DNA from 2 places in the Paenibacillus sp. TY11 genome. Region 1 is predicted to be linked to the other one. Evidence: a T-box and tRNA genes for the amino acid it is inferred to sense, from the RefSeq annotation. Region 1 holds a T-box; the other holds one or more tRNA genes.
What was found. A T-box is a leader RNA that pairs with one kind of tRNA and senses whether it is charged. The one in region 1 lies ahead of argS (arginine--tRNA ligase), so its partner is inferred to be a tRNA-Arg.

Region 1 (4,529 bases):
TTATTACAGCTTCGGATCAACCTTCACTTGGCGGGGTGTACAAGCTGGTTGAGCGGGAAGTGGATGGCGAAATGCTGCCGACGATTAAGATTTCGGGTAACCCAGAAAAAGTATCTACACCAGGCAAGAAGGATGTATATCGCATTGTGGATAAGAAGAAGGGGAGAGCCGTAGCCGATTATATTTCTTTCCCGGATGAAGAGCGTCCGCGTAATGGTAAGCGTCTGAAGCTGTTTAATCCCTTGCATCCGTATATGAAAAAGTATGTAGAAAATTACGAAGCCGTACCGATGCTTGAGCCTATTTTCGTAAACGGACAGAAGGTATATGAGCTTCCCGAGCTGGATGAAATTCGTGCCTATCATAATTCACAGTTGAAACTGTTTTGGCCAGAATATTTGCGGAAGCTGAACCCTGAAATTTATCGCGTGAATCTTAGCGAAAAGGTGTGGGAGCTGAAGCAAAAGCTGATTGACAGCTACATGCAGCCCGAAGTTGAAGAAAAGGAATAGTTTGAAGAGGCACCTCATGAATGTATGGGGTGCCTTTTTGTGTCGTGTGGAAATAGGAGCTTATTTATAAATTTCTCTCATAACATGTCGCAGCTCAGGGACAATAATGCGTTCCATTGCCAGACGAACGGCTCCGCGTGAGCCAGGCATAGAAAATACAGCTGTCTGGCCCACAGTGCCAGCTACAGCCCGGCTTAATATAGCTGCTGAACCAATGTCCTCGGCAAAGCTTAAATAACGGAAGATTTCCCCAAATCCAGGTAGTTCCTTATCCAGTAGAGACGACACGGCTTCATATGTTGTATCACGTGGAGAAATACCGGTACCGCCTGTCAAAAGTACAGCCTCGATGTCATCCTGTGCCGCAGCTTCGGATACTAACTGCCGGATACCTTCATAGTCGTCCTTGACGATGACATATCGAACAACCTCATATCCATTATTTCTCAGTAGATCCATGAGCAGTCGTCCCCCAGTATCTGTTTCCACGGTGCGTGTGTCAGAGACGGTCACGACCATGCAATTAACCTGCTGCGGGGATTCCTGCCGATGCTCCTCTACAGAAGACATATTCATTGAAATGTTCACTCCTTGATCGATGGTTAGACATACACTTTTTACAATAGAGGAATGACTGAGCGTATGCAAGTCAGAAACAGGGGCTAAAAAGCCATGTGATTAATATCCTTGCGCTTGCACGTTGGAATATAGTACACTTCCTTACATAAGTCGGGATTTTTTGGTTTTATTTTGTTGAAAGCGCGAACATCAAATGATTAGTCTCAACGGTCAGTGGGTAATAGTACAGCAGGGTCAACAACTGGGAGGTAATGTAATATGAATCATTCATACCAACAATGCGTAGATGCTTGCCTGGAATGTATGAACGCTTGTAATGTATGTTACGTAGCGAGTTTGAAGGAATATGATTTAGCTATGCTGCGTGAATGTATTCGAGTGAGTAGGGAATGTGCAGAGATATGCGGGTTTGCTGCTCAAATGCTGCAGCGCGGAACGGATTTTGCCGAGCAAATCTGTGAACTATGCGCTAAAGCCTGTGAGGTATGTGCTGCTGAATGCAGCAAGCATTCCCATGATCATTGCAAACATTGTGCAGAAGCCTGCCGTCGTTGCGTTCAGGCCTGCCGCCAATTGGTGGCAGTGTAATTACATATATGAACTAGTGCCTGAAGAGGAAATAAAAGGTTGCTTTCTACTGAATAGGTTTGTATAATGATGGGAATTAACGTCATGGAACGGGAGAGTAGCAACGGAGTCGTATCATTACAGCGAGCCGGAAGAGGTGGAAGCCGGTATGAGATCCGATGTGAAGCGCACCCGGGAGACGGTTGATCCAACGAGGAGAACTTTTAGTAGATCAGCCCGGCAGACACCGTTATTAGTCATTGGAGTGAAATCGCGATTTGTGTAAGTTGGCTTTAGCTGCACAACCGATTTACGAAGAGTGGTACCGCGGGGATATTGAAGTTCTCGTCTCTTGAATTATTTCAAGAGGCGGGGGCTTTTTTTGTTAGATACTATGGAAGAAGGAGAGAGAAAAACATGTTGTTGATTGCTACTCAAGCTATATTGGCCCATACGGGCTTGGAGGAGAAAGAAGTTTTATCTTTATTTGAGGTGCCTCCACAGCCTGAATGGGGAGATGTGGCGTTTCCCTGTTTTGTACTGGCTAAAAAGTTTCGAAAGTCTCCACAGCAAATTGCACTGGAATTGGCGGAGCTAGTAAGCCATGAAGAAGGTTTAACCGCTTCAGCATCGGGTGCCTATGTAAATATAATACTGGATCGATCTGTTCATATTCCGCTTATGTTTGCTGAATTGAGCAAGGCTGATTTCCTCAAGCCCAATATCGGACACGGACAGCGGGTGGTGATTGATATGTCTTCGCCCAATATTGCCAAACCGTTTGGTATCGGTCATCTCCGCTCTACTGTTATCGGTGCTGCCTTGTATCGCATACTTGGTGAGACCGGATATATTCCAATTAGTGTGAATCATCTAGGGGATTGGGGGACACAATTTGGCAAGCAAATTGCGGCCTATAAAAGATGGGGAAATGAGGAGCAGCTACAACATGATCCGATTGGTGAATCGCTAAAGCTATATGTGCGTTTTCATCAGGAGGCTGAGCATGACCCGTCTTTGGAGGATGAAGGCCGCGAGTGGTTCCGACGTTTGGAGCATGGGGACGCTGAGGCTCAGCGACTATGGGAGTTTTTTGTTGAAGTCAGTCTGGGTGAATTTGATCGTATGTACCAGCGTCTGAACATTACATTTGACCATGTGCTGGGAGAAAGTTTTTACAATGATAAGATGCAGGCAGTTGTCGCCCAATTAAGAGCAAAAGGACTGCTGGAGGAAAGTGATGGGGCGCTCGTGGTTCGTCTGGAAGACGAACAGCTGCCGCCGTGTCTTATTCTGAAAAAGGATGGGACCACCATTTATCCGACACGTGATCTGGCAACAGCGATTTATCGTCATGAGGTGATGAAGGCTGATCGATTGCTGTACGTCGTTGGCGGGGAACAGAAGTTGCATTTCCAACAGGTGTTTGCGGTGCTGAAGCATGCAGGGGAGGCATGGGCGGAGCAATGTGAGCATGTGCCGTTTGGATTAATGCGGTTTGCAGGTAAGAAAATGTCCACAAGACGCGGCAAGGTTGTGAAGCTGGAGGAGGTGCTGGATGAAGCTGTAGCGCGTGCTCAAGCCATCATTACTCAGAAGAACCCTGATTTACAGGAACAACAGGCAATAGCCGAGGACGTTGGCATCGGGGCGATTATTTTTGGTGATTTAAAAAACAACCGTCTGAATGAAGTGGATTTTTCGTTGGAGGAGGCGCTGACCTTTGAAGGCGAGACTGGGCCTTATGTGCAGTATACTCATGCGCGCATACGCAGCCTTCTGGAGAAAGCTCACGCTTGCGCTGATGTTAATTCTAATTCTAGTGACAACGCCCTTGCCCAGGATAGGCATTCTCCTGATTTGAATGACGCATCGGATGAAATGTTGGGTGATGCAGGCTGGGCGCTGCTTAAGCAATTGGATCGCTATCACGGACAGCTGATACGTGCGGCTCGACAACTGGAGCCTTCGGTTATTGCGAGATTTGCATTGGATACGGCACAGGCGTTTAACCGTTTTTACGCCAAGGAACGGATTGTCGATGGTGGACGGTGGCGTATTCAGTTGGCAGAACAAACTGCGGATATTCTGGCATGCACGCTGCAACTTCTTGGCCTAAAAGCACCTAATCGGATGTAAACAAAGCGAATAAAGGGGAGCGAGATACAAGTGAGTATTCTTGCAACAATGCGTAATGTAAGTAAACGATACAAGAATGTAGCAGCCTTGGATAACGTTACTTTTGCTATTGAGCAGGGAAATTTGATTACGATTGTAGGTAAAAACGCTTCCGGCAAAAGCACACTGCTGCTTTTGTTGGCGGGATTGCTGCGACCCAGCTCTGGCAGTATCGAATGGCGACCAGAATCTTTGATAACCATTGGTTATGCGCCTGATCGGCTGCCGCAGCTGAATTTTACACCACGGCAGTATTTACAGCATATGGGCTTCATGCAGGGGATGCAGCGGGACGAATTGAGGCGAGAAATTGATTTTCGGCTGGAGCAATTTGCATTAATACATGCCGCTGATCGTGACATGCGTGGTTTTTCCAAAGGGATGCTGCAAAAGGTTAACCTGGCACAGGCACTTTTGGGAAGACCGGAGTTATTGTTGCTGGATGAGCCACTTGGTGGCGTGGATGAGGACACGCAAATTACGATAATTCAGCTTCTGGGCGATTTAAGGGAACAGGGCATCACAGTATTGGCCTCCACTCATGAGCCACAGCTTGTACAGCAGGCAGCGCAGCAGGTGCTTGTTCTGGAGTGTGGGCGCCTTGTGGCACAATACGACCCGCATTATGTACTGCGCACAATACAACAGATTGTATGCACAGGGATCTCGGCGTCGGAGGTAGAGAGCTTGCTC
Region 2 (4,529 bases), on a different contig from region 1:
CACGCCAACAGGAGTCAGACGCATGGATTCAACGACCTGACCTTTTGGACGTCCAAAGTGACTCGCCAAGATAACTTTTGCACCTTTTTCAATCAGGTAGTTAATCGTTGGCAAAGTTTCACGAATACGCTTGTCATCCGTAATTTTACCGTCCTCAACTGGAACGTTAAAATCTACACGAACAAACACCCGTTTTCCATTCAGTTCTATATCACGTACGCTTTTTTTGTTCATCTCCATATTCCTCCGCACCCTTATAATTTTACGAAACAGGAATTTAAGGCACATTTTGATATATAAAGAGCGGAAACAATAACTGCTGTTTCCGCTCTATGATGTTGCTCGATAAGGAAATTCTTATTTAGCCAATTTAGCGAAGTATTCCAACGTACGGATCAATTGAGCAGTGTAGGACATTTCGTTGTCATACCAAGCTACAGTTTTCACCAGTTGTTTGTCGCCAACAGTCAGGACTTTAGTTTGAGTTGCATCAAACAAAGAACCGAAAGTGATACCTTTGATGTCGGAAGAAACGATTTGATCTTCAGTGTATCCAAAAGTATCAGGATCGGAAGCTTCTTTCATCGCTGCGTTGATTTCTTCAGCAGTTACGTTTTTCTCCAGAACTGTTACCAGCTCAGTCAGGGAACCTGTTGCTACTGGAACACGTTGAGCCGCGCCATCCAGTTTACCTTTCAGCTCAGGAATTACCAGACCGATTGCTTTTGCAGCACCAGTTGTATTAGGGATGATGTTTTCAGCTGCTGCGCGAGCACGACGGAAGTCACCTTTAGCATGTGGAGCATCCAAAGTGTTTTGGTCGCCAGTGTAAGCATGAATTGTAGTCATCAGGCCTTCAACGATACCAAATTTGTCTTGCAGTGTTTTAGCCATAGGAGCCAGGCAGTTTGTTGTGCAAGAAGCACCGGAGATTACAGTTTCAGTACCGTCCAGAATTTCATGGTTTACGTTGTAAACGACAGTTTTCATGTCGCCAGTAGCTGGAGCGGAGATAACAACTTTTTTAGCGCCGCCTTTCAAATGTTTCTCAGCAGCTTCTTTAGTTGTGAAGAAACCTGTGCATTCCAGAACGATGTCTACACCCAGGTCTCCCCAAGGCAGTTCTTCTGGGTTGCGGTTAGCCAAAACTTTAACTTCTTTACCGTTTACTTTGAAGAAGCCGTCATGTACTTCTACTTCTCCTTGGAAAGTACCTTGTGTTGTATCATATTTCAACAAATGTGCCAACATTTTGGAATCTGTCAAGTCATTGATTGCTACTACTTCAATACCTTCCACGTTTTGAATCCGGCGGAAAGCAAGGCGTCCAATACGTCCGAAACCGTTAATACCAACTTTAACTGTCATGAGTGAGTTCCTCCCAAAGTTCGTTTAGTTTAGTTTTATATATTCAAGACAGACCCGAAAGCCCGTCAAGACAACACACTTAATCAATCCGTATTAACCTTTTAAATAATGGCTTACAATCTCAGCAGCAGCGCCTTCGTCGGTGACAAGAATGTCTTCTTGCCCGAAACGCAGTACCGCATGAATAGCGGCCGCCTTGCTCTTCCCACCAGCTACACCTAGAACCGTCTCGGTACGCCTAATATCCTCCAATCGGAGTCCAAGCGTCAGCATTCTGTGAACAACGATGCCGTCTTCGTTAAAATAATAACCAAACGATTCGGCAACCGCGCCCTCACTGCTGATCTGAGCAAAGGTTTCGGGGTCAAGTTTACGTCTCTGTGCCATCGCTATGGCGTTGCCTATCCCGTGAATGATAATACGACTCTCTCGAATCAGGCTTAATATATCCTGAATATTCGTATCCTCAAGCAAGGAGTTGTAAGCATGATTGCTGAGCAAATCCGGTACATGGAGCAGACGGTATTGAGCGCCGACCTTGCGAGCCATCGTGGAAGCAATTGTGTTAGCCTGCATTTCCATGCTTTCTCCCAAACCCCCGCGTGCCGGTACAAACCATCCGCCCTTAAGCGGGCCGTTAGCAGGTAATGTCAGTTGTTCCGCCACATCTGCAATCGTCGTGCCGCCTGTTACAGCGACCACGTCCTCGTCATCCATAACACTCAGCAGCGCCTTTGCACCAGCACGGCCCAGCTCCTGCTTCGCTAACGGTGAAGCATCCGAATCCCCTGGAACGACAACCACCTTCCTCAAACCATAGGCTTGACGAATCTGGTCCTCCAATTGGGACAGGCCGAACAAGTTGTTCGCAATCGGCTCCAGCTGTTCCAGCAGATCCAGTCCTGCTTTGCTCACCTTCATGCCCACACTCTCAATCTCAATTAGCCCTTGGGCTTTAAGGAGATCGGTTTCGGCGCGCAGCACGCGCTCGGTCATATCCAGTGAAGCTGCCAGTGTTCTGCGTCCAATAACATCGGACAGCATGATCTGATGCAGGATCGTGTACCTTTTTTTCAAAACATCCATGAGGTCGGGCAGAAGCTGCTTCTGTATTTCTAATATCTTTCGCATGCTTTCCACTCCCGCACACTTCAAAGTTCTGTCTATAAGCTATATCTCTAACTGGTCTTAAAATGTCCCGGGATAACTTTTTAAGTCCCACGTATATCTTAACCAATATTTGCTCCACATGCAAGTCTATCTGAACCTATATTTCTCAACTTTTTATGTGAATATGCGCACGTAATAAAAGCTTGCAATTCAATGCCGTATATCATATAATCATCTTTGTTTCCAATTAGCTGACGAATTAGCTGTTAATTGTACTAAATTACTGTGCGCCCGTGGTCCAACGGATATGACGTAGGCCTCCGGAGCCTGAGATCGAGGTTCGATTCCTCGCGGGCGCGTCATTTTTAAATGAACGCTTAAATGTTTCCATATCATGTTTTAACCAATAAGAGCTTAGAGGGCTCTTTTTTTTGATCATTAGTTTGACTTTCTTTGACTTTTTGTTTGAAATTGTTTATCATGTGGTTAATACGGTAACAGTTTATAGATAGGGGCATGTAATCGGCATGTCCACCAAATCCATTAACGATATTTAAGGGAGGTTTTTTGACGTGAGCTATGTTCCTATGGTAGTAGAACAAAGTAACCGCGGCGAACGCGCCTATGACATTTATTCCAGACTGTTGAAGGATCGCATTATTTTGTTGGGCTCGGACGTCAATGACGTTGTAGCCAACTCTATTATTGCGCAAATGCTGTTTTTGGCTGCCGAAGATCCTGAAAAAGACATTCACTTGTATATTAACAGTCCTGGCGGTTCCATTACAGCCGGTATGGCCATTTTCGATACAATGCAATACATTAAGCCTGACGTGTCTACGATTTGTGTAGGTATGGCTGCTTCCATGGGTGCGTTCTTGCTGAACGCAGGCGCCAAAGGCAAACGTTTTGCTTTGCCGAACAGTGAAATTATGATTCACCAACCACTGGGTGGTGCACAAGGCCAAGCAACGGATATCGAAATCCGTGCCCGCCGTATTCTGAAAATGCGTGACAAATTGAACCGCATTCTCGCAGATCGCACAGGCCAACCACTAGAACGCATTGAAAAAGACACAGACCGTGACTATTTCATGTCCGCTGATGATGCCAAGGAATACGGTATTATTGATAAAGTATTAACCAGCTCTTCTCCAGAAGGTGTATAAGAGAAGAAATGTACTTCTGAATAGCTGGTAAATGAAAAAGCTGCCCCGGATGTTCGTATCCGGTAGGCAGCTTTTTTGGTGCTATTCATTTTGTCCTGCAAAAGGCTTTCCGCCCTGAGGTAGCAGTTGAGCAAACGAGTAGGTGAACTCCGGAATTCCATACGCGTATGGAGCATAATCATACAAATCAAACACGATTGTTACTCCACTGCTGGTCACATAAAAATTCTGATCTGCCGCCAGCTCTTTAAATTTTCCGAAACCTTCGCCAGCCTGAAGCGCATCAATTTTTTTCTTTAAATCAGCATTGAGGAACTTTTTGTAGTTTGGATTTGCCTTCAATACATCAGATAATTGCAGCAGTTTACCATCAGCGAGCGAGAACGTATATCCTTTACGTGCCGTCATACCGTGTGCGCCACCTGTATACGAGTAATCCTGCATAATCACACTCAAAATACCATCCTTGTTATAGGCAATCGCAAAATCATTCCCAAACTCATACGGTCTTTCTGTTGTAGCCTCTCCCTCAGCCATCATCTTTTTGCCTGCTGCCATTACTCCCTCTGCATGCTTTTTAAGCACACTGTTAATGGCCTGTTGAGCTTCAGGGTTTAGCTGATTACCGCTGATTTGCGGGTACTTAACTTTGTAGGACACCTTCGCATTACTAGAAGCCGGAAGAGATTGGGACGCAATTGTGATCGGATTTAGCTGGCTTTTACTCAGCGTTACTGTTTTCCGAACTGCATTCCACTGAGCATCGATACCCAGATAGTCTTTCAGCAGACTCATAGGAATATATATCTTCCCGGCGATCTGTTTAGCGTCCATGCTGCGTGTATTGATTCCATTGACATTGACATAGGTACCCGAAGAAGA

Region 2: it encodes a tRNA-Arg, which carries the amino acid that the T-box ahead of argS (arginine--tRNA ligase) is inferred to sense. The anticodon was not compared.

What each region holds. Positions count from the first base shown of each region.
Region 1 is NZ_JCBAIQ010000016.1:38,433-42,961, reverse strand. Features, by position in the region: gene AC6EJC_RS17680 (nicotinate phosphoribosyltransferase) at 1-512, shown strand, start outside; gene AC6EJC_RS17675 (MogA/MoaB family molybdenum cofactor biosynthesis protein) at 573-1,088, opposite strand; gene AC6EJC_RS17670 (four-helix bundle copper-binding protein) at 1,350-1,679, shown strand; T-box leader at 1,756-2,014, shown strand; gene argS (arginine--tRNA ligase) at 2,076-3,797, shown strand; gene AC6EJC_RS17660 (ATP-binding cassette domain-containing protein) at 3,828-4,529, shown strand, end outside.
Region 2 is NZ_JCBAIQ010000011.1:25,508-30,036, reverse strand. Features, by position in the region: gene AC6EJC_RS14105 (phosphoglycerate kinase) at 1-234, opposite strand, end outside; gene gap (type I glyceraldehyde-3-phosphate dehydrogenase) at 358-1,368, opposite strand; gene AC6EJC_RS14095 (sugar-binding transcriptional regulator) at 1,462-2,499, opposite strand; tRNA gene AC6EJC_RS14090 (tRNA-Arg) at 2,766-2,837, shown strand; gene clpP (ATP-dependent Clp endopeptidase proteolytic subunit ClpP) at 3,051-3,647, shown strand; gene AC6EJC_RS14080 (PdaC/SigV domain-containing protein) at 3,729-4,529, opposite strand, start outside.